2 regions of the Bacillus sp. JJ1122 genome follow, and region 2 is predicted to be linked to the other one. Evidence: a T-box and tRNA genes for the amino acid it is inferred to sense, from the RefSeq annotation. Region 2 holds a T-box; the other holds one or more tRNA genes.
What was found. A T-box is a leader RNA that pairs with one kind of tRNA and senses whether it is charged. The one in region 2 lies ahead of V7201_RS08460 (valine--tRNA ligase), so its partner is inferred to be a tRNA-Val.
Positions count from the first base shown of each region.

Region 1 (16,465 bases), on a different contig from region 2:
CCAAGCATTCAGCTTGCTCTGGATTTCATCACGGATCTGTAATAATTGTTTATTTCTCGGCGCCAGATCTTTAACTAAACTGCCCAGTCCTGACCAAAACTGTTCCTGATCAACCTCCGAGCCCGGAATAACTTCAGAATTGATAAATTCATAGAGTTCTGATGCTACTTGTAGATTTCCCGCTTTTACATAGTCTTCCATGTGTTTCGTTTCCTCCCTTTTATTAGCCAAGATTAGCAGTGTCGCAAATTTGTTTCTTATTACAAAACGCTGTTTCAAATATTCTTTAAAAAAATCATACCATGCTTCTAAAAGAATTTTCAAATAATTTAACTAAATTTTTTTCTATTTATTTACCGCTCATCCAATAGATGAAGCTGCAGCAATTTCCTTCTTAACCTCAGCACAGCGCCCCGGTGACGGAAATAGTTTTCCAGCATTCAAAAGATTTTTCGAGTTAAAGACTTGCCGGATTTCTGTTTGTGCCAAGATTTCTTCATCAGTGAACACAAAACGCATTTCTTCTCGTTTTTCAATGCCCACTCCATGCTCTCCGGTTATGGTGCCTCCAACATCAGCACACACCTTAAGACATAAGCTGCCTGCCTCGAGGGCCTTTTCGATTTCACCTGGTTTTCGGGCATCAAATAGAACCAATGGGTGAAGATTTCCATCCCCAGCATGAAAAATATTGGCGATGCGGAGTCCGAATTCATCACTGATTTCATTGATCCGCTTTAGCACTTCCGGCAGCCTGCTCCTTGGGATGACCCCGTCCTGAACTAAATAGTCAGGTGAAATTGCTCCCATTGCACCGAAGCCTGTTTTGCGGTTTGCCCACCATCTCGCCCGTTCTTGTTCACTCTGTGCAGCTTTTACTTCTCGGACATTATTATTATTGCAGACCTCAAGAATCTGGTTGATTTGCTCATCAATCCCGGCGGCAATACCGTCAACTTCAATCAGGAGCACCGCTTCAATATCTTGGGGATGCCCAACTGGAAATGCTGCTGCCTCCACGCCTTCAATCGCCGTTTTATCCATCATTTCAAGTGCAGCTGGTACAATTCCAGCTGAAATGATATCTGACACGGCTTTGCTGCCGTCAGCTACCTTGTCAAAATAGGCCAGTACTGTCTGCTTGCCTTCTGGATTTTTTAAAATCCTCACGGTAATTTTCGTCACAATTCCCAACGTTCCTTCTGATCCAGTCAATAATCCCAGCAGATCATATCCTGGCAAGTCCGGAACTCCGTTTTTCCCTATTTCGATTATGTCCCCATTCGGCATGACGACCTCTAAACCAAGAATATGGTTTGTCGTTACCCCATATTTCAGGCAATGCGCCCCGCCGGCATTTTCAGCTACGTTCCCGCCAATCGTGCAGCAATATTGGCTTGAAGGGTCCGGAGCGTAGTAATAGCCCTTATCTGAAATAGAGTTGGTGAGCTTAAGGTTGACAAAACCAGGTTCAACAACTGCTCTTCTATTCTCAAAATCCACGCTTAAAAGCTTTTTCATGCGGACCATGCTAATGATTACCTCGCTGTTCAGCGGAATCGCTCCGCCGCTCAGTCCAGTGCCAGCTCCCCTTGCCAGAAATGGCAAGTCATTTTCATGGCAGTATTTAACGATCGCTGCTACTTCAGCTGTATTTTTAGGAAAAACGACTACCTTTGGCAAATGTTTATGGATGGTAAAGCCATCGCAATCGTAAGCCAGAAGGTCTTCCTTCTGATAAAGGATTGACTTTCGGACTGGATCATCACCGACGATCTTAGCGAGATTTAAAATGTGTGGATCCTTCGTTTGCATGCCTTTGCGAGCCATTACTTTCCCTCCTTCAGGCTGTCTTCTTTTTGATATGCCCAGTCAAGCAGCTGAATCGTATGCACAACTTTTTGGTTTCTTCCGTGCTTTTGTACGCCAACGGCCATCTGAAGCATACAACCTGGATTCCCCATTGAAATCATTTCAACATCTTCCGGAACATTTTCCATCTTGCTATCAAGGATGGCACCTGCCATACCGGGGTTTGTTATGTTATAGATCCCTGCGCTTCCGCAGCAGCGGTCGGAGTTTGGCATATGGACCATTTCTACTCCAGGGATATCAAGGAGAATATCACGAGGCTCCTGTCGTATTCCCTGACCGTGTGCAAGGTGGCAGGCATCATGATAGGTCATCCTGACCTTCATTTCTGCTTTAGGCTTTTCATATCCGGTGTCGTGAAGGTATTTAGAAATATCTTCTACCTTTTCGGAGAATTCTACAGCTTTGTCATGCCACTCAGGATCATCACGGAACAATTCATGGTATTCCTTCAGCATACTGCCGCACCCGGCTGCATTGACTATGATTTTATCAGCATCCTTGAAAGCTTCAATGTTTTTCTTGGCAAGCTTCCTTCCTGTTTCCCTGTCACCTGCATGGACATGCAGTGCCCCGCAGCATGTTTGATTTCGCGGAATGATGACATCATTGCCATTACGAGTCAAAACATTAATGGTTGCTTCATTCACATCGCTGAACATGACATCCATTACGCAGCCAGTAAGCATCGCTACTTCATTCTTAGTTTCCGATTTAGCTTTGATTACGTCCACATTCTTATATTTTTTTCGAACAGGTTCATTGACTTCTGGCATGATTGCTTCCATCTCAACAAGGTGCTTAGGCATGATGTTGATCAGTCCTGTTTTTCTGACTGCCTTCTGCATGCCGCTCTTTTGGTAAAATTTCAGCAGGCTGCCTAATGAATTCAGTCGATTTTGATGTGGAAATAATTCCTGAAGGAAGAGTTTATTCACTGCTCCTTTCCAGCCTGTTAATGGCATTGCCTGACGAATTTGCCCACGAGCTTCTTCAATCAAACCGCCCACATTTACATCTGCTGGGCAGGCAGTAGTACAAGCACGGCAGTCAAGACATGCAAATACCGGATCCATGAATTGCTCGTTGACCGTCAGCTTTCCTTCTGCCACCGATTTGATCAGATGGACTCTTCCACGTGGGGAATGCTGCTCCTGACCAGTAAGTTCATAGGTTGGACATGATTCAAGACACATTCCGCAATGGACGCAATCTGCCCATTTATTTTCATCCGGTGGATCGCTCCAGAGATAATTGCTTAAACTGTTGGATGTGCAAGTTGGTTCCTGCTTCAAATCTAACTCTCTTAAACTCACAATTATATCCCTCCCACAAAACGTCCAGGATTCAGGACTCGATTTGGATCGACTTTTGCTTTTATTCCTTCTAATAAAAACTGGTAAGCTGGCTTTTCTCCCCAAACATCGACTTTCTTGCGTAAAGCTAGTGGCAAATGCTTAACAACGACGTAACCGCTCTGGAGTGCTGCTTTTTCCCTTAATAGGCTGATGGCGGATAGCACGTCTGCTTCTGCTCCCCGCAGCACCACCTGTGATAATCCATGTCCCAGCCCTCCATGAGCTTCAATCAGGAGGTTATGGGAATCCTGTAATGACTCGCACTCTTTCAGTACCTCGATCACATCCATATTAACGGTTCCTATTTTCAAGGTTGCTTCTATAGCATTTCCATTAATAGGTAGAGCCCCATTTGGCACATTCCCATAAAAATCATTCCAAAATGATCTTGCTGCCTGCTTCTGAAGAATGTCCAGCTTGGTACCTGGCGGCTGTATCTTCCGGACGAATTCCTCCTGGTATTTAACGGAGCTTTCAACATCTTCAAAGCCTATTGCAAGAGTGAATACCCTTTCATTTAAAAGTTTTTCTGATAATGAAGGATTCATCAGTTCGAGAGCAACAGGCTCAACCACCGTATCCAAAAGCTGAACAGCAAAGGCCTTTGCCTTTTCCAGGCTTCCGTCAGTGAATTTTATCAACAACAGGCTTTCATCTTTTGTTATCGGCCTCAATTTCAAAGAGATCTCGGAAATGACTCCAAGAGACCCCATCGCACCAATATAAAGTTTGTTCATGTCATAGCCAGCAACATTTTTCACTACTTTTCCACCGGATCGAATTACTTTTCCGTCAGGATAAACTATCCTCAGCCCGATTACCGCATCACGTGCAGAACCATAACCAAGACGCTTGGGACCGCTTTCATTTGCAGCAATAATTCCTCCAATCGTTGCTTGGGCAGGTAAAAACGGATCAAGTGCTATTCTTTGGTTAAACTCCTGCAGATAATCCTGAAGCTCTTTAAAGGTGCTGCCAGGTTTGACAGTAAGCGTCATATCGCCTGGTACATGTTCGACAATTCCTTTATAGTCTGCCATTGATATAAGGATATCGGCTCCTTCTTCCGTTACTCCAAATCCTCTTTTCGTGCCACAGCCAATCACATTTATCGTTTTATTTGTTTCATTTGCATATTTTAAAAGACTTGCAATCTCCTCTTCAGTATTAGGGAATACTGTAATCGAACCCCCATTGCCAAAAGCATTCGCTTCAAAACCTTCTTCTAAAATTTGAGCTTCAGGAAAAAAAGATTTCAGTTCCGTTAAAATCCCGGCGGTTATCATAGCAGCCCTCCAACTGTTTCTTAGCAAGAAACAAAATTAATTTGTTATTAGACATTTAACACCGAACTGGTTTTTAGCAAATCCTCTACATATTCCAAGTGTTCTTCCATCATTTGCTTTGCTTGTGCGCACTCTTTGTTTTGAATCATCCGGAAAATCTGGGAGTGCTGACGAGTGATTTCTTCAAAAACGATACGATCCTCTTCAATACATTGATGAAATCCAATCATCGTCTTTTTCATCGAAGCTGAGATGAATTCGAGGAGCTGGACCAGTATCTCATTCCCTGCTGCTTTGGCTATTGCCAGATGAAAGTTATAATCAGCCTCCCAGCTATTATCTTCCTTTCCATAAAGGAGCCCTTCCATCAGCTTCAAATCTTTCTCTGACCGATTTTTCGCGGCTATTTCAGCAATCCCTGGTTCAAGAAGCTTTCTGACTTGAAAAAGCTGACTGATATCTTTTGAGCTTGGCAGCAGGATATGGTTGTTAAAGAGTTTTCCAGAGTCAAACTTACATATGTAAGTACCTTCTCCCTGCTTCACTGTCACTGCCCCTTTCCCTTTAAGGGTAGTGATTGCATCCCTGACAGCAGAACGTCCTACACCGAACATATCGCAAAGCTCACGGACGGAAGGAAGTTTCTCACCGGGCAGGAATGTTCCGACTTCAATCAGTTTCTCGATTTGTTCTGTTACTGATTCAGATACTTTTTTCGTTGAAATTCGTTCGATTTTCACAAAACCCCCCCTTTCTTTTCAGATATCACATATCTGATAAGTGAAAACTTACCTTTATTTTAAACATCGAAGTGGATATTTATCAAGTAAATAGTTTGAAAATATTCAAAAATCAAATTAATCAGTTTTTTAATATAACTTTTTTCTTTCTTTTGTATGTTTTCGTAACTTTCTTGCAAGTAAATTAGTTTTGATTTCCTCTCTAGCACGCTCCCTTTCTGGTCTAATTTATAGGGTTTTCTTACTCTGGATACCTTACCTGTTTTCAAATACAAACTCTTAACTTATCTTAACGGTTAATTTATATTCTCTTAATCTTTGGGAATTAGTCTAATAGTGAAGATCATTTGAAAGGGGAATTTACATGAAGCCAATTTTCAGAAATATTATGATGTCAGCTGCCCTGTTTGGGGCTGGTGCAGGAATGGTTGGACAAGTGCAAGCTGCCGGTACAAGTCACCCTGCATTAACAGATAAAAAAATTCTAAATGTTGCCCATCGAGGCGCTTCAGGATACGCCCCTGAACATACCCTTCTTTCATATGAATTAGGAGAGGCTATGAAAGGCGATTACATTGAAATCGACCTTCAAATGACTAAAGATGGTGAACTCATCGCCATGCATGATGAAACATTAGACCGCACAACCAATGGCACAGGACTTGTCAAAGACTATACCCTTGAAGAAATCAAGCAGCTGGATGCTGGCTCTTGGTTCAATGAAAAATACCCTTCATACGCAAAAGAAGAATACGCTGGCCTGAAAGTGCCAACTCTTGAGGAGATTCTCCAAAAATTCGGGAAAGGTGAACACTATTATATTGAAACGAAATCACCAGAAGTCTATCCTGGAATGGAAGAAAAGTTATTAAAAATACTGAAAGAATATAAGTTAACCGGTACAAATGTTCCTTCTAGCAAAGTATTGATTCAATCATTCAGTCCGGAAAGCCTAAAAAAAGTCCATGCCTTAAATCCTGATATCCCGCTAGTACAATTATTGTGGTATGACGAAACAGCCGCCATTACAGACAATGAATTAGAGGAATACAAAAAATACAGCATTGGGCTTGGAATGAATTTCGACAAAATTGATGAAGCGTATGTGCAAAAAGTTCGCGAGCATGATTTACTCATTCACCCATACACCGTTAATCAAAAATAAGATATGCGCAAGCTCCTGGATTGGGGTGTAACAGGAATGTTTACAAACTTTCCAGACAGGCTTCAAGAGGTTCTAAGGGAAAATAGACAGTAAGGCGAAAACACAGGATAGGGACCACCTATCCTGTGTTTTTTCAATGGGTGGAGATCGATATGGACTTTATCGAAGTCAGCAGTAATGCAATAGACCCTACAAACGCAACTATTACAAGAGAATAAAGAAAAGTTAAATCTTTAAAAATAACAACCCCGCTTAGAACGATAAAACTATCTACCAAGAGGATGATCAACCCTACGTTAACTGAGAAAAACTTAGATGCCATTAACGCGAGTAAATCCAGACCTCCTGGGCTTGCATGAATTCTTAACATAAGGCCTACTCCGCATCCAACAAAAATCCCTCCTAAACAAATATTTAAAAGGAACGGAAGGTGGAATAACCCATTCAGTGGATGTAAAAGGCTGATGATAATTGCGGAAATGAACGTACCAATTAAGCCATAAAAGAAATAATGTAAATCGTAATAGATGGCTATGAAGTAAATAGGGACATTGAGACAGGTAAATATAACTGCCAGTTTCCAGCCCCATATATAATTAAGCAACAGACTGATGCCCCATATGCCTCCATTTATTAAATGAGAAGGTATAATAAAACCGTTAATCCCGATTCCAATTAAAATACTTGCAATGGTTATTGTCATTATTTTTCCTGCCAATTCCCCTTCTCCCCCCTGCGTGCCTGTGGATACTATATTCTATTTTATTTTCTGAGCATCCATCACACTTATTTTTCCAGAGGCTGAATAAGTACTTCTTTTATATCGTCCCTTATGAAAATAGCTGCATTTAGGAAGGGAACTCTTTTTATCTCATTTATACTTCCGTACAAAAAGGCGTTTCCCATATTGGAAAACACCTTTTATTCAATGCTAATTCTTCTTTTTACACTGCTTTATTTGTTAATTGATCCTCTTTAAATAACGATGGATAGTCTTTTAAAATCGTTTCTCGAATCGTTCTTTCATCCATACAATCGATTGGATATGCTTTGATTTTTTGCAAAGTAGAATACGTACTTCCTCTGAAAAGAGTGATGCTTTTTTGTATAAAACGATCTTTTACAATGAAATAATTATTCCTTATATCAATCTGTTTATTTTCAACTTCTTCATAAATTACAAGGAAATTTTCAATGAATTCTCCAGGAAGCACTTCCTTCGTGTCTATCACTTCATGTACTTTCATCTGATCCATTCTCCCTTCCTTTTTACTCCTTATAAAGGAAATCAAAGCATTTCTGAATGATGTAATGAATGCTTCCCCCAAGGCAAAAATCAATCTGGAATTACCAGCTTGTTTTCCTAAGTCAGACCATACTATTAAGCTCGTGAAATGAAATGCTCTACCCCTGGATGTTTACTAAATCACTGCGGTATATCTCTTTACGCGCCACACCTGTTTCCTGGGCAGCCCTCGCAACCGCCTCTCTTACAGCTGAAACTACTCTGCTGTCTAATGGGCCTGGTATTACATAATCCTCTGACAATTCATCACTCTCTATTAAACCAGCAATCGCATTCACTGCTGCAGCCTTCATCTCATCATTAATATCGGTAGCGAACACATCTAAAGCACCCCTGAATATGCCGGGAAACGCCAGGACATTGTTCACCTGGTTAGGCAGATCCGAACGTCCTGTTCCAACAATTCTGGCTCCTGCTTCCTTTGCTTCCACTGGCATGATTTCCGGTACTGGATTTGCCATAGCAAAGATGATGGCATCCTGAGACATCTTTCGTACCATTTCCTTTGTCAGTGCTCCGGCTGATGAGACGCCGATAAACACATCAGCACCTGCTATCACATCTGACAGCTGTCCCTTCAGCATATTTTGATTAGTCATTTTTGAAACGGATTCCTTCAGTGAATTCATCCCTTCCTGTCTGCCTTCATAAATTGCTCCCTTTGTATCGCACATAATTAAATTGTTCACGCCCATATTCCTTAATAGCTTAATAATGGCGATTCCCGCCGCACCAGCCCCGTTAATTACTACCTTAATTTCATCGATCTTTTTATTAACCAGTTTCAGGGAGTTCACTAAACCCGCAGCAGTTACGATTGCGGTCCCATGCTGGTCGTCATGAAATACAGGAATGTTCATTTCTTTTTTTAGCGTCTCTTCAATGTAAAAACAATTCGGTGAGGCGATATCTTCTAAATTAATTCCTCCAAATGTGGGCTGAAGCAATTTAACTGTCATTATTATTTCTTCAGGATCTTTCGTATCAAGGCAAATAGGGATCGCATCAATCCCTGCGAAGGCTTTAAATAGTGCGGCCTTCCCTTCCATTACTGGCATAGCGGCTTCTGGTCCAATGTCTCCCAGACCAAGCACAGAGGTACCGTCCGATATAACGGCAATTAAGTTCCCTTTAATTGTATAATCATAGACTTTTTCCGGATGAGCATGAATCTGCTTGCATGGTTCAGCAACACCTGGAGAATAGGCTAAACTTAAATCCTTCATATTATTTAAAGGCATTTTCACATCCACGGATAATTTCCCTTTAAATTTTTCATGCAGCAACAGAGATTCTTTCTGTAAATTACTCATTCTAACATCTCCTTTTCTAATTTACCGAAAAATTAATAATTTTCAGTATTATTACTTCACAGGAATCCTTCTAAATTTAGTTCATTATATAATGGTTTCACTTTATAAATAAAATACATATTTTCTATATTCTTTATGCGTTTTGGCTATAAAGCCGCCTGAAGTTTATAAAATAACATGCCCAATCTATAGACGGACGACTCGATTTTCTTTAAAATGTTAGAATATTGTAAATATAAAACGTGTCTTTATTCGATTCAGGAGGTGAAGTTATATGGACATACGTCATTTGGAGTACTTTTCCGAAGTCGCGGAGCAATTAAGCTTTACAAAGGCCTCACAGACGCTTCACGTTTCGCAGCCTTCCATTAGTAAAGCGATCAAAAATTTAGAAGGAGAACTAGGAGTGCCTTTATTTTACCGTTCTTCGAAGCAGCTTGAATTAACGGATGCAGGAAAAGCTGTATTAATGAACGCTAAAAAAGTATTAGAGGCATTCAAAAACCTGACTCTGGAATTAACTGACCTGATGGATCTTAAAAGCGGTGAAATACGAATTGGCATTCCTCCAATTGTTGGCGCAGCCTTTTTTTCAAAGTTAATCAGCCAATACAAAGAGAAATACCCTCTCGTTAAAATAACCCTGACGGAGGTGGGTACAAAAAAAATAAAGCAGGGGGTAGAGGAAGGCTCACTGGATATCGGTCTTATCTGCACACTGCCTGCTCAAGGCAGCAGTTTTGAAATCATCAATGTCATAAAGGATCCGCTGATGTTAATCGTTCATCGTGACCATGCTTTAGCATCAAAAAAAGAAGTTCATTTTTCACAATTAAAAAATGAACCATTTATTTTATATCGAAAAGACTTCACACTTTATGACCTAATTATAGAAGAATGTTCGAAAAACAACTTCCAGCCTAATATTGTATGTGAAAGCTCTCAGAAGGATTTTTTGCTCGGAATGGTCGAGGGAAAAATGGGAATAGCCCTTTTGCCCAGCAAGATTTGCGAGAATATTAATAATAAGGAAATTTCAGTCCTTCCCTTTCAAAAATCAGCTGTCGATCTAGAACTAGGTCTTATCTGGAAAAAAGATAAATACCTAAGCTTCGCTGTACGGGAATTCATCTCTACATCACAACAGTTTCTGGTTATCTGAAATGGATTAATTATGGAAGGAGAAATAATGGGGTCAGCTCTAGCAATAATTTTTCATTTAAAAATGCCCGGACATCAAAATGCATGACCGGGCACTTCCTTATATCTGATAGAACTGCTTCACTTTATTGAAAATAGTAGAATATACTTCTTCGATTGCGATTTGTTTAATTGCAGAGATTTCTTTCATGACATCGTGAATCATCGTAGGCTGAGTCATTTTCTGATGAAAAATTCCAACAAAAGGCCACGGCCCATCTGTTTCTGCCATGGTTAAATGCAACGGATATGCTTTTACCACTTCTCGCGTCTCTTCTTCATAAAGGATATCAGGTGTAAACGATACCACATATTTATTTTCTGCCATTCTTTCGATGGTCTTTCGATCACCCTTGAACCAATGAAAATGAGCCTTAACGATACTGTGCTTCTCCAGTAAATCACAAACCACTGAAGCATCCTCGTAAACTGCATGCAGAATAATCGGTTTGTTAATTTTTTTTGCTAGAAGAATAAATCGTTCCAATACTTCTACATACCCTTTATAAGGGAAATTCCCGCTTTTCTCTCTGGACCGAAGATAATAAGGCAGGCCGACCTCGCCAACCGCGACCATATATTCTTGGTTGTCGTTAATCCATTTTAACAGTTTATCCAGTTCTGCTTCAGAAGGCAAAGGCTGTTCTGGATGGTAGCCAAATGCTGGATGAACTTTAGAGTTATTTAATGCCACCCTCAAATTTTCTTTGCACGACGGAAGATTCATCGAAACAGTAATCAAACCCTCAACATTATTTGTTTCTAAACTTTTTATGATTAAATCTTTATCACTTTCTTCATATTGATCAAAATGGATGTGGGAATCAAATATTTTCATGCAATCCCCCCGCTTTTAACTGGTCATATATCTGTCTTTTCAGCTCGAGAAATTCTTCCTCCATGATCAGATGTTCCCTTCTTGGTCGCTGAAATGGCACCACAATTTCCATTATGATTCTGGCTGGCCGCGGGGATAAAAGATAGATTCGGTCAGATAAAAAGAGGGCCTCTTCAATATTGTGGGTAATAAAAAGAACCGATTTCCGCTCCTCTTCCCATATTGATAACAGCCACTTTTGCATATCAAATCGGGTGAACTCATCTAATGCAGAAAATGGCTCATCGAGCAGCAAAACAGATTTTGGGCTTAGGAGCGCTCTTAAAAATGCCACTCTCTGCTTCATCCCACCCGAAAGCTGATTCGGATAAGCCTTGGCGTATTGTGATAAGCCTACTTTTGCTAACCATTTTTCCGCTTCCTCTTCATCCGGCTTTTGGAATAGCTCCTGTCCAAGCAGTACATTAGCCAATACAGACCTCCAAGGTAAAAGTGCCGGCTGCTGGGGCATATAGGCGATGTTCCCTGTCTCCCCATTTATCTTTCGATCATCAAGAAAAAGTTCTCCTTGTTCAGGCTGAACCAGACCGCCGATACATTGAAAAATAGTGCTTTTTCCGCTTCCCGACGGACCTAGGATGGAAACAAATTCGCCTTCTTTCACTTGTAACGATAGATGATCGAGTACTAAGCCCGTTTCCTTAAAAGATTTTGAGATATTTACGAGATTAATTTTTGCTTTCATCACTTCTCTCCCTCAGGCAGCCATTTAATGATTCTTTTTTCAATCAACACGATGACACTGTAGAACAGCATGCTGAAAAAAATGATAATGAAAATAGCAATGAACACACGATCTGTCCGAAACGCAGATGACGATAAGGTCATGAATACACCAATTCCTTTTTCTGCTCCCAGCCATTCAGATATGACAGCTCCCATAACACTGTATGTAGCTGCAATTTTCAATCCGGAAAAAAGTGGCGGAAGTGCATTTGGAAGCTCTACCTTCGTGAAGGTTTGCCTTCCCGAGGCACCTGACATTTTCATGTAATGCTTGAGATCCTCCGGGGCATTTTTAAACCCATCTAACGCAGCAATCGTAACCGGGAAGAAACAAACTAAAATAATAATGAGCAATTTCGGCAAAAAACCGAATCCAAACCAGATCACCAATAGAGGAGCCAGAACGATAATGGGTACATTCTGAGATAAAATTAATAATGGATAAAAAGCATTCTGAAGTGCAGGAACTAAGTGAAGCATCATGGCAATCAGGAAACCAAACGCTGCCCCGAGCAAAAGCCCAGCAATTGCCAATTCTAGTGTTGCCCCGACATCGGGTAAAAATAATGAATAACTCTCCATCGCTTCTTTTACTATGACAGAAGGGGCGGGTAACAGCCATTCAGGAATCTCCATAAAACGGGTGATTCCTTCCCAAAACATAAAGAAAAGGAGGAGAACCAAAAATGGTCTCCAGCCCTTATTCCAGATTGACTTCATTAGCGGTACTTCTCCGTCAGTGTATTCATTGTGATTCCAGTTGGCTGATACAGGATTTTCACCTGTGAAATAACATTAGGTGAACCCAATTCAACCATTTTTTTATTCATCTCAGCAATCACCGATAAGAGTGTTTCAAGCTCACCTTCCATCGTTGTTTCCAAAGGATGGACTTCATATTTCACTCCAGTTTGATCAATAATACTAATTGCCTCATCTACCAATTTTATGACTTCCTCTGTTGAAGAAGCCTTTGGGATAATTTGTACACTTACAAGTGCATTCGCCATTGTCCGTTCCCTCCTTATTCTGGTAAAAATTCATTCGTAAAGGCTTTTTTAGCATCCAATTCCTTCTCCAGAAGCCCGTTTTCTAACATCCATTCACTGTAATTCTTCCAAACCTCCAGCTTTTGCTCTCCCCAGCGATCTGCATCATCCTGATACTTTGGAGAAAGCCATTCCTGGCTTTTCTTAACCAGTTCTTTATCCAGATCAGGTACGGCCTTGATCAGGATATCGGCACTTTCTGACGGATGATCGATTGAAAATTGATATCCCTCTGTGAGTGCCTCCATGAACGCCTTAATGGTTTCCGGATCATTCTTGACCATCTTTTCATTTGTGCTTATGACAGGTGTATAATAATCAAGCTTCTTCGAGTAGTCTGTTAAATACACCATATTGATTGGTTCATTTCTCAACTCTGCTTCTACACCAGTCCAACCATAATAAATCCAGGCAAAATCAATATCCCGTTTTACCGCTGTGAAAAAGTCTGAGTTCCCCATATTAACAATTTTCACTTTTTCTACATCAGCATTTTCCTGTTTCATTAATGAACTGATCACTTCTTTTTCAATGGGCGATCCCCAGCCTCCATACGTTTTGCCTGCAAAGTCCTTTGGCGAAACAATGTTTTTAGCTTTCGGTGATGCAAAGCCTGAGGTGTTATGCTGGATAACAGCAGCCAGCGATACGAGTGGAATTCCCTGAATCCTAGCCTGAGTAATTCCTTCCTGATAACTTACACCAAACTCTGCCTTCCCTGATGCGACCAGCTGATCAGCTCCCGCTTCACCAGGTAAAAGAATTTCTACATCCAGTCCATGCTTCTTGAAGTATCCTTTTTCCTTTGCAACATAAATTCCTGTATGATTCGTATTCGGAGTCCAGTCAAGCACGATTGAAACCTTTTTCAATGAATCCTTTTCCTTGGCTGTCGGTTCATCCGATGAACAGCCGGCAAGACTCCAAATGTATAAAAATCCGAAAAACAACACCAATAATTTCTTCATGATTCTCCCTCTTCCTGTATTTACTTGACAATGAAGGTGGAAAGGAAGGCTTAAACAAACAGAAAAATGCGCTCGGGGAATCCCAAGCGCATGAAAAAATCCATAATAAACGATAAACGTCTATCAGAAGATGTTCCCTACGCTGGTACTAACCAGATCAGGTTAAAGGGTCAGCATCTATGGACACTTTCTCAGCCGGCACCACCGGCTCCCCTACATTTCCAATTCTCCAATTGTCAATTCTACTATATAGAAAGTTTTTTGATTCGTCTAGGAAAATAAAAATATCTTATGGTTATCAAGTATCAGACTAGATGAAAATTCTATAAAAAAAAACGCGAATCCCTTTAATAGGAATTCACGCTTCTCAAGTATGATTCCTACTGGGTTCGAACCAGCGACCTCTACCCTGTCAAGGTAGCGCTCTCCCAGCTGAGCTAAGGAATCGTTATTCTGTTTGTCCTTATTAGCGAGGACATTTATTAATATATAATGGAATGATTCTAATGTCAATATAATTTTCCTAATCAGACTTATCGATCCGCTAATCATTTCGCATTAAGTTAGTTGACGGCTTAATTGATTTTAGTCGATTAAAAATCGCACTAACCTTGCTCGTTTTGAAAAAGACCGCGCCCGATGAAGTTCGCTGTCACTGGCTGCTTTCCAATCTCCCTTGCCCAGACTGAAATTTGCCCAATGTGGTGAATTTCATGTGCAAGGGTATGTCTCATAATCTCACCCCAGGTGAAGATAACGCTGCTGCCATCTGACTCTCGAAGCTGTAAGATTCGGTTTTCCATCTCACCATTCCAGGCAAGAACGAACTCTTTTACCTCAGCTTTAAATTTTGCATCCAATTTTTTCACCTTATCCAAGGTATTATAAAGCTCAAAGTTCTCCTGGAAATCGTCTTTTCCCTGAAGCAAGCGAATCCAGCTCCATTCCACGTCAATAATATGAAAAAGGGTCTGTAATACACCTCCCATTCCTCCTGTCCGTGCAGCGAGCAGTTCTCCCTCACTAACCCCTTCACACCACTTATACCAATCATCCCGGACTGCCCAATTGTAGTTAAACAACATTTTCATTCAGCATCCCCCTCTAAATCTCCCTTATTGCTTTGATCACACTATTAATATATTCATCCTCATGCGGGACAAATTGATCTTTTACTACCTTCAAAACCAGAGGTTGCTTTTGACCATCGGGATTTAGTGTAAAACCCTCTGCCTCCAATTCCCTCACTTCTCCAAACCAGAGCTTTTCAAAAGCGTCGAGACTGGTCCTTATTATTCCTGAGACTTCCTCTTTTTGCAGGCTGTATTTCTCTAAAGGGACATGCTTGTTATACACATACACATGGCACATTTCTTTATCGATAAAATTTGAACTAACAAGTGAAGCCTTGATTGTCCCCACGAAAAATAACTCATCCAACCCAATGTCTATTCCCAGCTCTTCCTTAACCTCCCTTAAACCATCAACTGTATCTTCATTTGCTAAAAGATGGCCAGCAGCAGTGATATCCAATAGATTTGGATAATCCTTTTTAACAGAACTGCGGATTTGGAAATAAATAAAGTCCTCTCCTGCTATCCTCTCAGTAAACCAACAATGAAAGGTCTCATGCCAATGTCCTTCTATATGTACTACAGACCTTGGTGCTGTGCCAATTTCCTTTCCTTGTTCATCAAATATTCTCAGTAATTCGCTTTCCATAAAACTTACCTCCATTTTTATAAAATTATACCATTTCCCCCTTAAAAAAACTCAAACGTTAGTTCTTATTTTATTGAATAAAGAACAAATGTTCGGGTATAATAAATATATATAATAAAGGAGTGAGGGACATGAATAACCTTCTTTTAAAGTCACTTAAAACGAATCAGCCAGTCGAGATGATCTATCTTTCGGCAAACAACGAAATCACACATCGAAAAATCGTTGTGAAAGAACTGTACGGAAGCTATTTCAAAGCATTTTGTTTCCTGCGCAATGATAACCGCATGTTCAGGTTAGAAAATATTCTTTCCGTTATGCCAGAAAAACATAAATACTTAAAAACAAGCTAAAAAAAGAAGCCCCCAAAATGAGGACTTCTTCGTGAAATCAGCTTGCAGGGCGTGGTTCAGGTGTATCGTCTCGCTTAATCAATAATTGAAGAGCGATAATGAGTACGAACGAACCGAGACCTATAATGTCAGAAATTTTTTCCGGATAGATTAGCATCAAACCGCTTACTACACCGATTATTCTCTCATACCAGAACAACTTCCTCAGCCAGAATCCAATAATTCCAGCACCAATTAATAGCATTCCAGCGAGCGCAGTGAATACTACCCAGATTAAGTAATACCACGTCGTATCAATCATTAACAATTCTGGTGACAATACGAACATGTAAGGAATGATAAATGCAGCAATTGCCAGTTTAGACGAATTGACACCTGTCTTGATTGGCTCTCCGCCTGAAACACCAGCCGCAGCAAAGGCAGCAAGTGCTACTGGTGGAGTTATATCAGCGATAATCCCGAAATAGAACACAAACAAGTGTGCTGACAAATCAGGTACTCCTAAAAGG
Region 1 is NZ_JBALQL010000019.1:86,020-102,484, reverse strand. Features, by position in the region: gene V7201_RS11230 (malate synthase G) at 1-201, opposite strand, end outside; gene V7201_RS11225 (FAD-linked oxidase C-terminal domain-containing protein) at 361-1,830, opposite strand; gene V7201_RS11220 ((Fe-S)-binding protein) at 1,830-3,188, opposite strand; gene V7201_RS11215 (FAD-binding oxidoreductase) at 3,191-4,516, opposite strand; gene V7201_RS11210 (FadR/GntR family transcriptional regulator) at 4,564-5,256, opposite strand; partial or broken gene V7201_RS11205 (glycerophosphodiester phosphodiesterase) at 5,621-6,514, shown strand; gene V7201_RS11200 (YitT family protein) at 6,555-7,139, opposite strand; gene V7201_RS11195 (hypothetical protein) at 7,366-7,677, opposite strand; gene V7201_RS11190 (NAD(P)-dependent malic enzyme) at 7,826-9,040, opposite strand; gene V7201_RS11185 (LysR family transcriptional regulator) at 9,315-10,202, shown strand; gene V7201_RS11180 (TatD family hydrolase) at 10,302-11,078, opposite strand; gene V7201_RS11175 (ABC transporter ATP-binding protein) at 11,065-11,823, opposite strand; gene V7201_RS11170 (ABC transporter permease) at 11,823-12,584, opposite strand; gene V7201_RS11165 (thiamine-binding protein) at 12,584-12,874, opposite strand; gene V7201_RS11160 (ABC transporter substrate-binding protein) at 12,889-13,881, opposite strand; TPP riboswitch at 13,999-14,106, opposite strand; tRNA gene V7201_RS11155 (tRNA-Val) at 14,256-14,328, opposite strand; gene V7201_RS11150 (DinB family protein) at 14,487-14,972, opposite strand; gene V7201_RS11145 (NUDIX hydrolase) at 14,986-15,603, opposite strand; gene V7201_RS11140 (hypothetical protein) at 15,735-15,956, shown strand; gene V7201_RS11135 (TRAP transporter permease) at 15,994-16,465, opposite strand, start outside.
Region 1: it has a tRNA-Val gene. The T-box ahead of V7201_RS08460 (valine--tRNA ligase) is inferred to sense a tRNA for this amino acid. The anticodon was not compared.

Region 2 (16,465 bases):
CATGATTTTTATTCTCGCGATAAGGACGTTTTGCATATGCTTTGGCAGTACACGTTCAACCCTTAAAATGCCATCAATCCTGTATCGGATCACAACTTTCGTCTCCTGAGGATCAATGTGGATATCACTCGCCTTGCTGGCAGAAGCAATTGAAAGCAGTTGATTAACAAGCCTTATGATTGGAGAATCTGCTTCTGTCAGTTTTTCCTCCTGAATCGGATCTATAGCGGGACTGTTGATACCGATTAAATCCTCAAATCCTTCATTGCTATCATAATATTTATTGATCGCACGGATTATATCATCTTTGGTCGCTATTGCTGTTTCGATATAGAAGCCAGTCGACAGCCTGAGGTCATCAACCGTAATGAAATCCATCGGGTCAGCCATCGCCACATACAGTTTTTCTCCTTCTTTCTTTAAGGGAATGACCAGGTTACGTTTGGCTATTTCTTTAGAAATAAGAGTAAAAAGAGTCGTATCGAATGGGTACCGATATAAACTTATATGCGGAATTCCAAGCTGGAACTCAAGAACTTCAATTAATTGCTGTTCAGTAATAAGTCCCCGTTGAAGCAAGGCATCCCCAAGCTTTTGCCCTTGTGCTTTTTCAGCCAAGGTGACCTTAAGCTGCTCCTCAGAAATCATGCCTGTTTCTACTAATAAATCACCAAGCCGCTTTCTAATTTGTCTCATTTTTTATCGCTCCCGACATCAATGCTTACTTCGGCTCTTCGTTCGGCTTCCCAAATAAACCGCCATCGTCTTCATCTGCATTGTTCTCTGTTCCATTCTGGCTATCACTCGATTGCTGTCCCTCATTATCATTTTCCTTAGGTTCAGCAGGGATGTGGTCAGATGCGTTTTGCCCGGCAGGTTCTGTTTCCTCTGCTGAAGGTGCTGCTACCGTATCTGCATTTCCATCTGCTGTGGATTCTGTCGCCTGAGCTGCCGGTTTAAGTGCCATTATTTCAACTCTATGAACTGGTGGATAAAAATCTTCTGATAACAATTCAGCTTTTAGCAGCTCACCTTTTTGATTATAAGTTTCACGAAAAACCTTTACTAGAATCCCAGCACTTCCTTCTACTTCAACCGATTTTTGGCCCTGCTCAAGCAGCGGTGAATATTGCTTGATTGTCCTCGGCTCAAATTCCTGCTTGTCCGCAGTAATGATGCTGTAATTATACAAAAGCGGAATCCCTATTATCGAAACCTCCAATTCACTTGCCTTCAAATTGAATGCCATGGAATACGATGAATTGTTAGGGTTATAGACAAGTAAATCCATTTTCTTATCGAAATTAACCTTTGCCTCAAACCCAGCATGTATATTGTCAGGAAGCTGACTGCCGATATGCCTTTCAGCAATCAAAAAATTAGTAGGCATGAGTGCTTGATAAATCGCCGTAGCAATCTGGCTATATGTATAAGAAGATATATTGTTCATTTCATTTTCCTTAACGAATGCAGCAAAAGAAAATTGAGATTCAGGAGCAATCTCGATTGATGGGTAAAGTTTAGTGAATTCCTGAATTTCTTGATTTTCTTCTGAAAGTTTTATGGCAACTTTAGAAATTATTTTAACCTCTTCTTTTGGAAGATAGTTTTCTATACTAATTTCAGTTGTTTGTACAAAATTCTGTGGTGCTAATAGCAATTCTTTTTTAATACTTTCTTTATCAAGATTGCTGATGAGCGCTGTTGGAATTAGTGGCAGTTCATCAAAGACGTCTTTTTTCATGTTAACGAGCACTTTATTCTGTGCACCATTTACAGCTGTTGCAATCGATTCATCTATTAAAAAATCATATTCATCGGCAGCAATTGAAAAGGTTTGCCCTTTATAAGACAATATAATTTCTGCACTGGAGGCCCATTCGCTCCTTTTTGCTTCGAGGGCGGTCTTTGCTTCTTCCTGCGATTTACCCGAAACATCCATAGTGCCAATAAACGTTTTTTCTGAGAATACTGGATTAGCAGAGGACCTTAAACTTATTGCCGAAGCGCCAAAGTAGGTGAAGCTAAAAATAAACAGAGAATAAACAGAAATGATCAGAGATAGTTTAAATATTTTTCGCTTTTTCATTTATTATGTCCTCTCCGATTCCGATATTAGAATCCTTCTGAATAAACCAAAGTTACAATTGGCTGGTTGCATACATTTCGTGTTCGTCCACTTCATTTATCCACTTCTCGTCATTCAAGTCTTTTTGATTATCAAAGTGAATGACCGGTATATCATCAAATTCATTCAATGGTAATTTACTTCTTTCTTCTAAGAAAGAGATGTCTTCTTCCAAATCTGTTACATAATGATTGGCAAGAACTTTTGGTACTATTTCATCTGCCTGAGAGCTGATCTGACTTCTTTGATGGGATGCAAGCTCAGAGGAGGCATCACTTACAATGGAATTCTGATCCAGCTTGTCATTCACATTTAACTGTATCGGACCTTTTACTGTGCCAATACCAACAGAACGACTAACCATTATATATCCAACAGAAGACGCCAGCAATACCATAATTAACAATGCCTGCCAAGGCGGAGCAATCAAACTAAAAACCAATCCAAAAGTCCCGATAAGAAAGGATGAAACAGTAACAATTATTTTCTCTTTCCCATTTAGCCCTAAAGAAATATATTTTATCGAAACCAATGCCAAAACTGCCGATATTAACAAAAATAAAAGACTTTTCATTGTCTCACTCCATACGTTTATATGTGATTATTATAGCCCGCTAAAATTCAGCAATATATCGGACTATTAACTTATAAAATGACAATTTTCACTCTTTTATATTGTATAATAAAATTAATTGATTTAGTAGACGGAGGAATAAGGTCTTGGGAATAAAGTTGGATGAAGAAAAAGGACTTACTTTGGTGGAAGTCTTATTATCTATTGTATTGCTTGTTATTGTTTTGACCTCTTTTGCCAGTTTTTTTACCCAGTCAGCAATGTTCGTCAAAAAAAATGAAGATAAATTAAGTACAACTCAGACTGCCCAGCAGATTGTTAATCAGATAGAAGTCAGTTTGTCAAAAAATGACGTTAAAACCAGCAGTGTATGTGGGACATTACCTTGCATTGTGGAAAAGAACGAACTATCCAATCTTTTAGGCAGCCCTATTGCTAGTCCATTTAATATATCGGCAAAATTTGCTGATAGTGTAGAAGGTTTAATCAGAGTAAAGATTTCTGTAAAAGACTTAAATAATCCCGAAAGTTCATCTGAAACATTTACTTATATAAGAAGGTGAGTTAATGAATAACCAACGTGGACTGACCTTAGTTGAAGTGCTCGCTGCCATTACCATTCTATTTTTTATATCCGCACTTATTTATAGTGTTTTTTTGGGATTTAATAAAAACTACAGCCACATATCAGAAAAAAACAGCATGGACCAAACCGCTAATATCATTCTTGCAACAGTTAAACAACACCATCTCAAATATGACAAATACAAAATCTCCTACGATGAGAAAAAAAAGGCTGCTTACATCGGTGAAAAGGCAGCTGATAAACTTCTGGGAGATTCCAGATATGATATACAAATAGAACTTGGCTATCCTGATGAAATAGCTATTTCGGGTTCGAAAAATATAGATTCGTCGTTGCCTCTATCCATTCATTTAACTTTAAATGATAAAACAGGACAAACCTATGAAGTTAAAACGATAATTAAAAGATACTAAGGGAGGGTTAAGTGATGAAAAATGAAAAAGGTTACGCACTCGTTCTCGTATTACTAATCATCACCATCACCTTTGTATTTGCTCTTTCCATGAGCGGAATGGCCCTTTCAGCTAGAAAACAATTCAATAAAACGGATGAAGTTAATAAAGCAACAGATCTTGCGGAGATGGGAGTCGCACATTATGAGGCATTACTTACACAAATCGTGAATTCGTCAAACACGGAAGCGAAGAACAAAGTTAAAGATGCTTTCGAAGAAGCAAGCAAGAAATCAGAAATCATCATCCCTGATTACGATGAGATCTTCTATGATGCACTGGTGAAAGGAGTGTCAAACAATAACTACCTGACCATGACCGTTGAAGGAAGCAATTCGTATGATGTATCATCACCTTCTGTCAAAAAAATGTCAGATAACAATATTTCGATTTCATTCAAGACTAAAGGAATAACAGCAAGTGAAAAAAAAATACTTGAAAGCACAATCCTTATCGTAAAAAATGGCGGCAATTCACTAGTTGGAGAGTCAATTCCTACAAAAGATCGATACATGGATTATGTTGGCTATTCGATCGACTTAAAGGGTAATGGGTCAGATAAGGATGAGTATTTTCCCAATTCTACATATTTCGCTAAAGATATTCAAATTCGAGGAAATAGAATTATTGCAGTTCTTGGAAATGCTTTTTTTAATGACAACATTACATTTAATGGTGGAGCTGACATAATAGTTTTTGGTGATGCTGTTTTCAGGCATGAATTTAATAAACCAAATAATGCCTATACATTTTGCGTTACCGGAAATACCTATTTAATTGAGAATGATACACTCATTCCTTATACATCATTTTCAGGAACAACAGGAGTATCCTGCCCTAAAGCAAACGATAATCCTTGGTCCATAGACCTTAATAACGGAATTGAAGTTAAATACTAAATGTAAAGGCTGACCCAATCAGGTCAGCCTTATTTTACGTATTCAGCAACCCGGTTCCTTCCGGATCGCTTTGCTCCCACATATAAAGCGCGATCGGCGTGTCTAATTAATGCAAGTGAATCGTCTGCATCCTGAGGTGCTGTAGCGACACCGATTGAAGCGGTGATATCAACGAAGATTATTTTCCCGTCTGCGTCCATGGATTGAAGCAAGGCAAATGGCTCGCTTGCAATCATCAGCCTGATTTGCTCAGCAAGCTTGAATGCATCACCCTTCATCATGTCAGGAAGCAGGATGACAAATTCCTCTCCCCCGTATCGGGCTACTGTACCGATGTCCCCGATCCGATCTTTCAATCGGACTGCAAGTTCACACAGAATCTCATTTCCACTTTGATGCCCATATGTATCATTTACTGATTTAAAATGATCAATATCAAGCAGGATGAGTGACAACAGATTTCTCTCGGAGTTTTGTAACTTTTCAAACTCACTTGTCAGCATATTTTCAAAATAGCGATAGTTATAAAGTCCTGTCAGAGCGCATCTCTCACTGTTTTCTTTTGTTTTTTCATGATGCCTTGCGTTCTCAACCGCGATGGCAAAGTGGGAACACAGAATATCGACGATCATCAGCTGGGATTTCTCAAATGCCCTTTTTTTGTTTGCGGCCAGAACCAGGACCCCTATTACTTGTGCGTTCCTGACAATCGGGACACTTAAGATGCTTTCAACACTCGGTGGTATATAACCAGAATTGATCTGCTTCCATTGCTTTTTGGAATGAAAAAGCACAGGCTTTTTATCAGCCCATACAAGTCCGCTGATTCCCTCACCCTTTTTTAAAGGGGCAGCTGCCGGTTCGAGAAATTCTCCATGTTCCACCTTATAGATTAGATTTAACTCTTTATGATCGACGACATCAAGAATATATGCATAGTCAACAGGAAGCATTTCAATCAGCTTTTGGACAAACAGATCAATGACTTCATTTGCTTTCAGCCTTTCAGCAAGCTGGTGGCCGATTTCTGCGGCATTCTGCAAAAACTCGTTCACTTTATCACTGGAATAATAGAGACTTAGAATGATAGACAGGCTCGCAAACGGAATTCCTACAAATAGCAGCGAAATGATCCCCATCTCTCTGTATAACTCATAAAGAACAAAACCAATTGGGAAGGTAATCAGGGTCGTGATCGATTCCCAAATAAAATCCTTGCCAAAGTATGGGCCTTTAAGTTTAAAAGCAAAAGCTTGGATTAAAATTAAAAGAATTGTGTTAACCGCGAAGTTACTAATTCCGTATATAGTACCAACTATAAGTATGTATGGATTCTGTGCAAAAGTATCACCGTGAGTCCCGCCCAGAGCATAAAACACCAAGCCGCTTAACAGCGATATTATAAAAAACATCAGCGAATTCAATGGAAATTTGTATACATCTGTTTTTTGGAGTCTTAACCTCATTAAGAGTATTACAACAGAAATTTGTATTAAAATCATTTCAACAAATAACCCATAAGTAAGAAAAACCGCCATCGATACCCATTGAATTAAGAAAATTGGAGTATTATTTACAACCATTGGCATTGATGCCACGACAGCCGTTAATAAGAGGAATGCCAGGACACCCCAGATTGAACCATCTATTGAAGGTGGATATACCTGATACGTTACCCAGATGCCAGCCGGCACGATTAGCAGCCAGCCAAACCAGATTGATTTCTTAACCATTGGAGAAACTTTCATCTATCCACCCTCCCTTCTTCAATTGTATGATTTGTCGAAACAATTTTTGTTCGTCATATCAATATATTTCTTAGGTAAAAAGTCATACTTTTTAAATAGTTTAGCAAACTTTTTGTCGAATGTCATAATTTTCTTATTTATTTTTTAGTAGTTTGGTGATCAATGGCTTTGCTTCTGACAGAAAATAAAGCGAACCTGTTACGAGCAATATTTCATTTCCCTTTAATTCCTTTATTTTTTGTTGAAGATAACTTTCATAATCATTGTCTATGGCCATATTGTCAGCTGCTTTTCCAGCTTCCATTAACTCCTCTGCTTTTGCTGCTCTTGGAAAATCAAATGTCGTAAACGTTAGGGAATCCGCTGTTTCTGCTAGAATGGCAATCATCCTGTCCAATTTCTTGTCTGTGAGAGCGGCAAACAGAATGCTAACCTTTTTATCGGCATATCTGGATTTTACTTCACTGGCAAGAGCAGTTATACCTTCCTCATTATGTGCACCGTCAATCAAAATGAACGGTTTTGCAGACAGTACCTCCAGCCTTCCAGGCCAGTAAGCCTTTTTTAAACCATTCCTGATATGTGAATCTTCTATTATAAAGGAGTAATAATTCGTCAGGATCTGTGCTGCCATGACGGCTAAAGAGGCATTGTCTACCTGGTGTGCGCCAATCATCGATGTCTCAAGTTGCTCAACTTGGCTGAACGGGCTTGAAAAAGTAAACTTTTCTCCATCTTTCAATGAACTTTTAGAGCTTGTAAAGAATTGTTCCCCCAACTGATAAATAGAGGATTTCTTTTCAGCTGCTGTGCTACGAATTACCCCCAATGCCCCCGGCTGCTTCACACCTGTAATGACGCTTACACCATTTTTAATAATACCTGCTTTTTCAAAGGCTATTTTTTCATATGTATCCCCAAGAATAGCCGTGTGGTCGAGTCCAATACTTGTAATGATTGATAATAAAGGATGAATGACGTTTGTGGAATCGAACCTTCCTCCAAGGCCAACCTCGTAAATAACAACATCCACAGGAGAGATTTTGGCAAAGTAATAAATTGACATAATCGTAATGACTTCAAATTCTGTTGGACCGCCTAATTCCGTTTGATCCAGTTCATCCGCCAGCGGTTTGATGACATTTACAAGCTGGATAAGGTCATCATCACTGATTGGCTGGCCGTTAATGCTGATGCGTTCGTTAAACTGCTCAAAGTATGGAGAGGTAAATGTACCTACCATGTAGCCGGCTGATTCCAGGATGGAACGCAGGAATGTGACAGTCGAACCTTTCCCGTTCGTGCCGCCCACATGGATGGTTTTTATCCTTCGTTCAGGATGCTCCAGTCTTTCCAGCATCCATTCCATTCTTGTTAATCCTGGTTTAATCCCGAGCCTAAGTCTCGTATGGATCCAATCTACTGCTTGTTCATATGTATGAAACATTCCTGCACCCCAATTCAAGATGAAGACGAACCAATACTGGTTCGCCTTCAATGTTAATTCCTATCTTGTTATAAGTTATCCTCTTAGCTCATTAATCCGCGCTTCAACAGCAGTACGTTTTTCAACGTAATCCTTTTCTTTCGCGCGTTCTTCTTCAATAACCTTTTCAGGAGCTTTTTTTACAAAGCCTTCGTTCGCAAGCTTTTTCTGAACACGTTCTACTTCTTTATCCAGTTTCTCTTTTTCTTTTTGAAGGCGTGCGATTTCTTCATCGATGTTAATTAGTCCCTCAAGCGGCATGATAATTTCCAGTCCTGTTACTACTGCTGTCATCGCCTTTTCAGGAGCTTCAACTTCAAGTCCGATCTGTAGATTTTCTGGATTACAGAAGCGGACAATGTAACCACGGTTGCTCTCAAGCGTTTTAAGAATCTTTTCGTCTTTCGCTTTCAAGAACATATCAACCTTTTTGCTAAGCGGTGTATTCACCTCTGAGCGGATGTTCCTTACAGCCCTGATTACTTCAACGAGCAATTTCATATCATCAGCAGCTTCGCTATCGGTTAATGCTGGATCAACCTGCGGCCAGCTTGCTATTGTAATCGATTCGCCCTGGTGAGGCAGGTTCTGCCATATTTCTTCGGTAATAAATGGCATGAATGGGTGCAGCAGGCGCATTGTGTTATCGAGAACGTAAGCAAGAATGGAACGAGTCGTCTTCTTCGCAGCTTCATCATCTCCATATAGCGGAAGCTTAGCCATTTCAATGTACCAGTCACAGAAATCATCCCAGATGAAGTTGTATAGCGCACGGCCTACTTCACCGAATTCGTAGCGGTCTGAAAGTCTTGTCACTGTTTCGATCGTTTCATTCAGCCTAGTTAAAATCCACTTATCCGCAACAGATTTTTCACCAGTCAAATCGATTTCTTCATATTTCAATCCGTTCATGTTCATTAATGCGAAGCGAGATGCATTCCAAATCTTGTTGGCAAAATTCCAGGTTGCTTCAACTTTTTCAGTGCTGTAGCGAAGATCTTGTCCTGGAGAGCTACCCGTTGTCAAGAAGTAGCGCAATGAGTCAGCACCGTATTGATCGATGACATCCATCGGATCAACGCCATTGCCAAGTGATTTACTCATTTTACGGCCATCTTCGGCACGAACCAGACCGTGGATTAAAACATCCTCGAATGGTCTTTGACCAGTGAACTCGAGTCCCTGGAAGATCATACGGGATACCCAGAACGCGATGATATCATAGCCTGTAACTAATGCAGCTGTAGGGTAGTATCTCTTATAATCAGCTGCTTCCTCATTTGGCCAGCCCATTGTTGAGAACGGCCATAATGCAGAACTGAACCAAGTATCCAATACATCATTATCCTGATTCCAATTTTCAATATCTGCAGGCGGTTCATGGTCAACATAAACTTCTCCAGTTTCTTTATGGTACCAGGCTGGAATACGATGGCCCCACCATAGCTGTCGGGAAATACACCAGTCACGGATATTTTCCATCCAGCGAAGATAAGTGTTTTCGAAACGCTCAGGTACGAAGTTGACCTTATCTTCTTTTTGCTGAATAGCGATTGCTTCATCGGCAAGAGGTTGCATTTTAACGAACCATTGTGTCGATAAATACGGTTCGACAACTGCGCCGGTACGTTCTGAATGTCCAACTGAGTGCATGTGTTCTTCAATTTTGAATAAAACACCTTGCTCTTGAAGGTCCTTAACGATTTGCTTGCGGCATTCAAAGCGGTCCATGCCCTGGTATTTGCCGGCATTATGATTCATGCTGCCATCCTCGTTCATGACAAGGACTCTTTCAAGATCATGACGGTTGCCGATTTCAAAATCATTCGGATCATGTGCCGGAGTAATTTTTACCGCTCCAGAACCAAATTCGATATCTACATAATCGTCGCCTACGATTGGAATTTCGCGGCCAACGATTGGAAGAATGACGGTCTTGCCGATTAAATGCTTGTAGCGGTCGTCTTCAGGATGTACCGCTACCGCTGTATCGCCAAGCATTGTTTCAGGTCTTGTAGTTGCTACTTCGATGTCGCCAGAACCATCAGCAAGCGGATATTTCATATGATAGAATGCACCCTGTACATCCTTGTGGATAACCTCGATATCCGATAGGGCTGTTTTTGCTGCTGGATCCCAGTTTATGATGTATTCACCGCGATAGATAAGGCCTTTGCGATAAAGCGCAACAAACACTTCCCTAACTGCGTCTGACAACCCTTCGTCCAGTGTGAATCGCTCACGGCTATAATCAAGGCCTAAACCAAGCTTAGCCCATTGCTGGCGGATGTGCTGAGCATACTCCTCTTTCCACTTCCATGTTTCCTCTACGAACTTTTCGCGTCCTAAATCGTATCGGCTGATTCCCTGGTTACGAAGCTTTTCGTCAACCTTCGCCTGCGTTGCGATTCCAGCATGGTCCATTCCTGGCAGCCAGAGAACATCGTAACCCTGCATCCTCTTCATGCGAGTTAAGATGTCCTGGAGAGCCGTATCCCAGGCATGCCCAAGGTGAAGCTTTCCTGTAACGTTTGGCGGCGGGATAACAATCGTATATGGCTTCTTTTGTGCATCATCTTTCGCTTCGAAAAATTTGCCCTTGATCCACCATTCATAACGGCCCTGTTCAATCGCGGAAGGATCGTATTTAGTAGGCATTGATAAATTCTCTTCCATCGTGATTCCTCCTAAAAAATAAAATAAAAAAACTCCATTCGCCATAAAAGGACGAATGGAGTTTGTTCGCGGTACCACCTTTTTTCCCAGCAGTGGTGTTAACAATTTCCAACATGCTGGCTCATAGGGATATAACGGTTCTTCACCGTCGCCTGTTAATAAGATAAATGCTTCCGTTAGCAGACGAAGCTCTAGGGCGACCTTCCATTGATTCGGCTTAGAAAACCTCGCAGCTAATGGTTTTCCTCTCTTAAAGCTAAATGATAATGTACTCTTCCCTGTCAATGCTATTCACTTTATTTGTGTTTTTGTATATTAGTTATACTACCCAAAAAAGGGGAATGACGTCAATCATCATTTCCTATTTTTTTATATTTTATACTTTTTGCATCAAGCTGTTCCATTTATTAGCACAATTTAGGCAAACTGCTCATAGAATAAAAAAGGAATATCTGTCGGTTTGGAGGGATGGAGATGAAGAGACGAAGGTATAATCCATATACACTCCCGAGGTGGGCCAGAACGGCTCGAGGCATTTGTGCTCAATTAATCTTTCCTTTTTGCATTTTCCAAGGATTTCGGACGCTATTTTTCCCAACGACTTTTGATGTACTGCTGTTATCAATCTTTATTATGATCGCTCTGGCGATAAAATTTGAAATTTTTTAAGGAGCCTCAGGGCATATTTTAGCTCTGGGCTCCTTCTTGTTCTGCTTGCTTCGCTTGCTGTTTTTGTTTTTCTATTTCATCCATTTTAGTAACAACATATCCCGTATTGCTTAAAAGCCAATATTGCTTCTGCAATCTTTGGACAAACTTCCTTTCATCCAGCTCCGTCTTTCGCTGATGATAGGTTTCAGCTACACGGATGATTCCCGCTGGAAATGCCAGATAGCTCATAAATAACTGCATCTCATCCTCTCTGAAAGGGAAATATTTCAGGTAAGCATAAATCCAATCAATAGAATCATCAGAACGTTTGGGCAATGTTTTTAACGACCTAGATACAAATGGGAGCAGGTCCTGAATTGGTGAACCTTGCCTTGCGTTCTCAAAATTAATGAAATACCCATATCCTCTTTCATCGAACAAAAAATGTTCCGTTGAGATTTTTCCATGCAGGATGACGGTCCTCGTCTTTTTTTGATCCTTTGTTTTTTCATGCCAGCTCTCAAGCTTTTGTTTGGCAAACTGGATCGCCTGGTTGATTTGGCTGTAATACAGGCAGAAGGCTAATTCAAAAGGTGACATATATACTCTATTTTCACAGCTCTCAATAAATCCACTTATAAATTCCTCTTCTTTTTCCCATTCCTTCAAGGTTTGTTCATAGTGTTCCTTTTTCAGCTCGTGACTGATTTCAAGCTCCTTTGCTGACAAAGTATGCATCCTCGCCAATTCCCTGAACAGCTGCATTTGCCTTTCTGATTGATGATTCTCCTTTATTTCATTCGGAATCCACGGCATCAGATAGTAAAGTGATTTATTATGCAAAATGGCATACCTGCCATCATTTGCAGGATATACAGGAACAATCCTGTTAAAGCCTTTTTGGTAAAGTGTTTGAATATGCTTAACAAAATCCGTGCCTTCATATGGATGGATTTTTTTTAAGGCAAATGTGCCCGTTCTTGTATAAATCTTTTTAATTTTGCCAAAATCCTCAGCAAAGTATGGCTCAACCGGATACTGCTTTAATACCTCTGCTTCTTCATTTAAAAAATTGCGATCATCCATTGGATCTCGCCCACTTTCTTAACTTCCTGTAAATATGCTTAAAAATGGATTTGAGCAGGTGTCAGACACCTGCCCACTAAAAAAGCTGAAGCAACCCTGGCCAGCACCCAAACCAGCCCTGACAACTAGCTTTTCGGACAAGGCGTTGCTTCTACTGTTTACATTTACTGAGATTGTTGTTTTGAGCCTGGGTTATTGATGGTGCACAGCTACTCCAGGTACATATAAAACCTGGCCTTCTTTTACTTCATGGTCAATACTCAAATGGTTCACTCGCAAAAGCTGTTGTACTGGCACATCATAGCGCTCAGAAATAGCTTGGAGAGAGTCGCCTTGCTGCACAATACAGACTCGTATTTTTGCAACCACCGCTTCCTCTTCTTTTCTTGCTAAAAACTCTGCGATCGAAATACCTTTTTTCATATTCGGCTTTTTCTTCTTCATAACTGGAGAGGATGAGCTTTCTTCCTCAGCCTCCTGGACTTCTGCAGGTTCGTTCACTTCCTGCTTCGGCTCCTCGATTTCAACTTCAGTTTCCTGTTCAGCCTCAACCTCGGTTTCTTCAGCAGGTAGATTCTCATTCCTGAAATCGCTATAGGAATATTCCGGAACGGCCTGTAAATGACGCTGTTCCTGCAATACAGGCTCCTCGGACTTTTCCTCTGCACCCGTTTTTTTCGCTTCTGCACGGAAAGGTGCATACAATTCTTCTTCGAATGTATTTTCCTCTTCCTGCTTTAAAGCTTCATTCTGTTCGACAAATGAAAATGCTGGTGCTTCTGGAAAGTCAAATTCCTCCGCATCTTCTTCATTTTGATTATTGGCAGCAGCTTTTTCTGTTTGCTCTTCACGGAAGCTGAATTCAAGTTCCTCAGCTTCATAAGCAGCTTCCTGGTTTTCTTCGGTTTCGTGCTGTTGTTCTCCGTATAGGCCTGTAATTGCCAGATCAGCATTCAGCTTCAAGCGATCCTTTTCCGGAAAAACGTAATCGAAGGATTCTACATTAATGTTGATGTCATAAATGCTTTCGATTCTGTTTTTCGGAATCGTGATATCAACTGGAAAGCGGTGCAGGAATTCATATACTCCCTCATCCCTCTCCATCACAGAATGCACGAATTTAAGAGCCGGGATATGGTCTTCCGAGTTCTCTTGCTGATTTTCATGGCATGTATATTCCCCAGTCAATTCCAGCGATCCGCGAATGGATACATATTGCTCATTTTCCTGTATCGTTATATTCGGATCGAGTGAAATCGAGACAAGCTCTGCGACTTCCTGTCCTCTTTGAAACCATACTGACTCCTCTAACGAAAATCGCAGGCACGATTGATTTCCCTGAGACAAAGCGACTCCTCCTTTCATTCCTTAAGCGTAAAATCACTATGTCATTAACACTTTATGAGTACATATTTGCTTTTATGATAATTTAGACCATTACTTGCGTGAGTAAATATAAAAAAAGAATACGATCAGGTAAAATTAAAATCATTTTTAAAGAGGATTAACATTTATAACAATACTTTGTAAATAAATTGAGTTTTAAAGTAAGAAGAGCTGTCTATTTAAGGGTATTCCGAAAAATTATTAGTTAGGCTGTTAAAGTAAGCCTTGTTGCTTTGAAAGAGGTTCATTTATTCCGGAATTTTTTATTTTATTCCGAAAACCATTCCATTTATTCCGAAACTTTTCATTATATTCCGAAATGCCCTGAAAACCGACTCACTTTCCCAAACCCAAAAAAGACACTTTTCGTATCGAAAAGTGTCTTTAGCGTATTATTTATTTTGCAGCTTGGAGAAGGCTTTCTCAGCAGCTTCAATTGTTTTCTGAAGGTCTTCATCTGTATGTGCAGTTGAAAGGAACAGGCCTTCAAATTGTGATGGCGGGAGGAATACTCCTTCATTAGCCATTTCACGATAATAGGAAGCAAAGAATTCGAGATTTGATGTTTTGGCAGCCTCATAGTTGATGACATTTTCATTCGTGAAGAAGATGCCGATCATTGAGCCTGCACGGTTGATCGTATGAGGGATATCATATTTTTCAGCCGCTGCTTTCAAACCTGCTTCAAGGATGTCAGCTTTCCGTTCGAATTCCTTGTATGTGTCTGGTGTCAGCTGGCTCAATGTTTCAAGTCCCGCAGTCATGGCCAGAGGATTACCGGAAAGTGTTCCAGCTTGATAGATAGGACCGCTTGGAGCGATTTGCTCCATGATTTCTCTTTTGCCGCCGTAAGCCCCAACAGGCAGCCCGCCGCCAATAACCTTTCCAAGGCAAGTAATATCAGGCGTGACATTGAAATAACCTTGTGCACAGTTATAGCCGACGCGGAAGCCTGTCATGACCTCGTCAAAAATTAACACTGTTCCGTATTGAGTGGTAATTTCACGCAGTCCTTCAAGGAAACCAGGGACTGGCGGAACAACGCCCATGTTGCCTGCAACTGGCTCAACGATTATACCAGCGATATCATCGCCATATTGTTCAAATGCATAGCGGACGCTCTCTAAATCATTGTAAGGGACTGTAATCGTGTTCTTTGCTACCCCTTCTGGCACACCTGGGCTGTCAGGCAATCCAAGCGTAGCGACGCCTGAGCCAGCTTTAATGAGCAGTGAATCGCCATGGCCGTGGTAGCAGCCTTCGAATTTAAGGATTTTGTTTCTGCCTGTATAGCCCCTTGCAAGACGAAGAGCACTCATAGTCGCTTCTGTACCTGAAGAAACCATCCTTACCATTTCGATGGATGGTACGCGGTCAATGACTAGCTGAGCCAGTTCATTTTCTACCAATGTAGGAGCCCCAAAGCTCGTTCCTAACTCAGCTACCTTCTTGATTCCTTCAACAACGCGATCGTTTGTATGACCAAGAATCAGCGGGCCCCAAGACAGTACGTAATCGATATATTCATTGCCGTCGATATCGTAAATCTTCGAACCCTTCCCTCTTTCCATGAAGATTGGATCCATGTTCACTGATTTAAATGCACGGACAGGACTGTTTACCCCTCCAGGCAGGATTTCTTTTGCTACTTTGAAAGCTTCAATCGATTTATCATATGAGCGCATTTATATCCCTCATTTCTTTTTTATAGGCTCTGTAAAACTGGTCTGTTGGTTTTCGCTCCAATTAACTGGATTTAAAGTTCAACATTGACCTTTAACAAATCCTTTTTGTAAAGGGTACTAAATAAAGAGTGATCTTATTGTTCCTTCAGCCAGCGTGCAGCATCTTTTGCATGGTAGGTAATAATCAAGTCAGAGCCTGCGCGTTTCATGCCTGTCAGCATCTCCATCACGATGCTTTTTTCATCAATCCAACCGTTTTGTGCGGCAGCTTTGACCATGGAGTATTCTCCGCTGACATTATAGATCACGACAGGTAGGTTGAAATTATTTTTAACATCCCTGACGATATCAAGATAAGGCATGCCTGGTTTCACAATCAGGAAGTCTGCTCCTTCCATGACATCTGACTCAGCTTCACGCATTGCCTCAATACGGTTTGCAGGATCCATCTGGTAGGATTTGCGGTCTCCGAACTGCGGAGTGCTTTCAGCAGCCTCACGGAAAGGTCCGTAGAATGCAGATGAATATTTTACAGCGTAAGACATGATCGGCACGTCCTGGAAACCTGCTTCATCCAATGCAAAACGGATAGCTGTAACGAATCCGTCCATCATATTTGAAGGCGCGATGATATCTGCACCGGCTTTTGCCTGGCTGACAGCTGTCTTACCAAGCAATTCAAGTGATGGATCATTAAGAACCTTACCGTCCTCAATGACGCCGCAGTGTCCATGGCTTGTGTATTCACACAGGCATGTATCCGCAATGACAACCATGTCAGGGAAATCCTTTTTAATGACACGAGTCGCTTCCTGGACGATCCCATGGTCATGGTACGCCTGGCAGCCTACTTCATCCTTTTCATTTGGAACGCCGAAAAGAAGGACAGATTTAATACCAAGAGATTCTACTTCAGCCATTTCTTCTTTCAGATTATCAAGAGACAAATGGAAGACTCCCGGCATTGATGATACTTCATTCCTGATGTTTTCTCCCTCGACGATAAACAGTGGATAAATTAAATCTTCAGTGCGAAGATAGTTTTCACGGACAAGTGCACGCATATTCGCAGTTTGACGAAGACGGCGGTGGCGGTTAAATTCAAGGT
Region 2 is NZ_JBALQL010000014.1:84,252-100,716, forward strand. Features, by position in the region: gene V7201_RS08420 (GspE/PulE family protein) at 1-696, opposite strand, end outside; gene V7201_RS08425 (G5 domain-containing protein) at 722-2,089, opposite strand; gene V7201_RS08430 (hypothetical protein) at 2,142-2,702, opposite strand; gene V7201_RS08435 (type IV pilus modification PilV family protein) at 2,849-3,265, shown strand; gene V7201_RS08440 (PilW family protein) at 3,270-3,701, shown strand; gene V7201_RS08445 (hypothetical protein) at 3,716-4,639, shown strand; gene V7201_RS08450 (sensor domain-containing diguanylate cyclase) at 4,669-6,387, opposite strand; gene V7201_RS08455 (bifunctional folylpolyglutamate synthase/dihydrofolate synthase) at 6,521-7,834, opposite strand; gene V7201_RS08460 (valine--tRNA ligase) at 7,910-10,549, opposite strand; T-box leader at 10,594-10,843, opposite strand; gene ysxE (spore coat protein YsxE) at 11,237-12,286, opposite strand; gene spoVID (stage VI sporulation protein D) at 12,479-13,633, opposite strand; gene hemL (glutamate-1-semialdehyde 2,1-aminomutase) at 14,065-15,357, opposite strand; gene hemB (porphobilinogen synthase) at 15,492-16,465, opposite strand, start outside.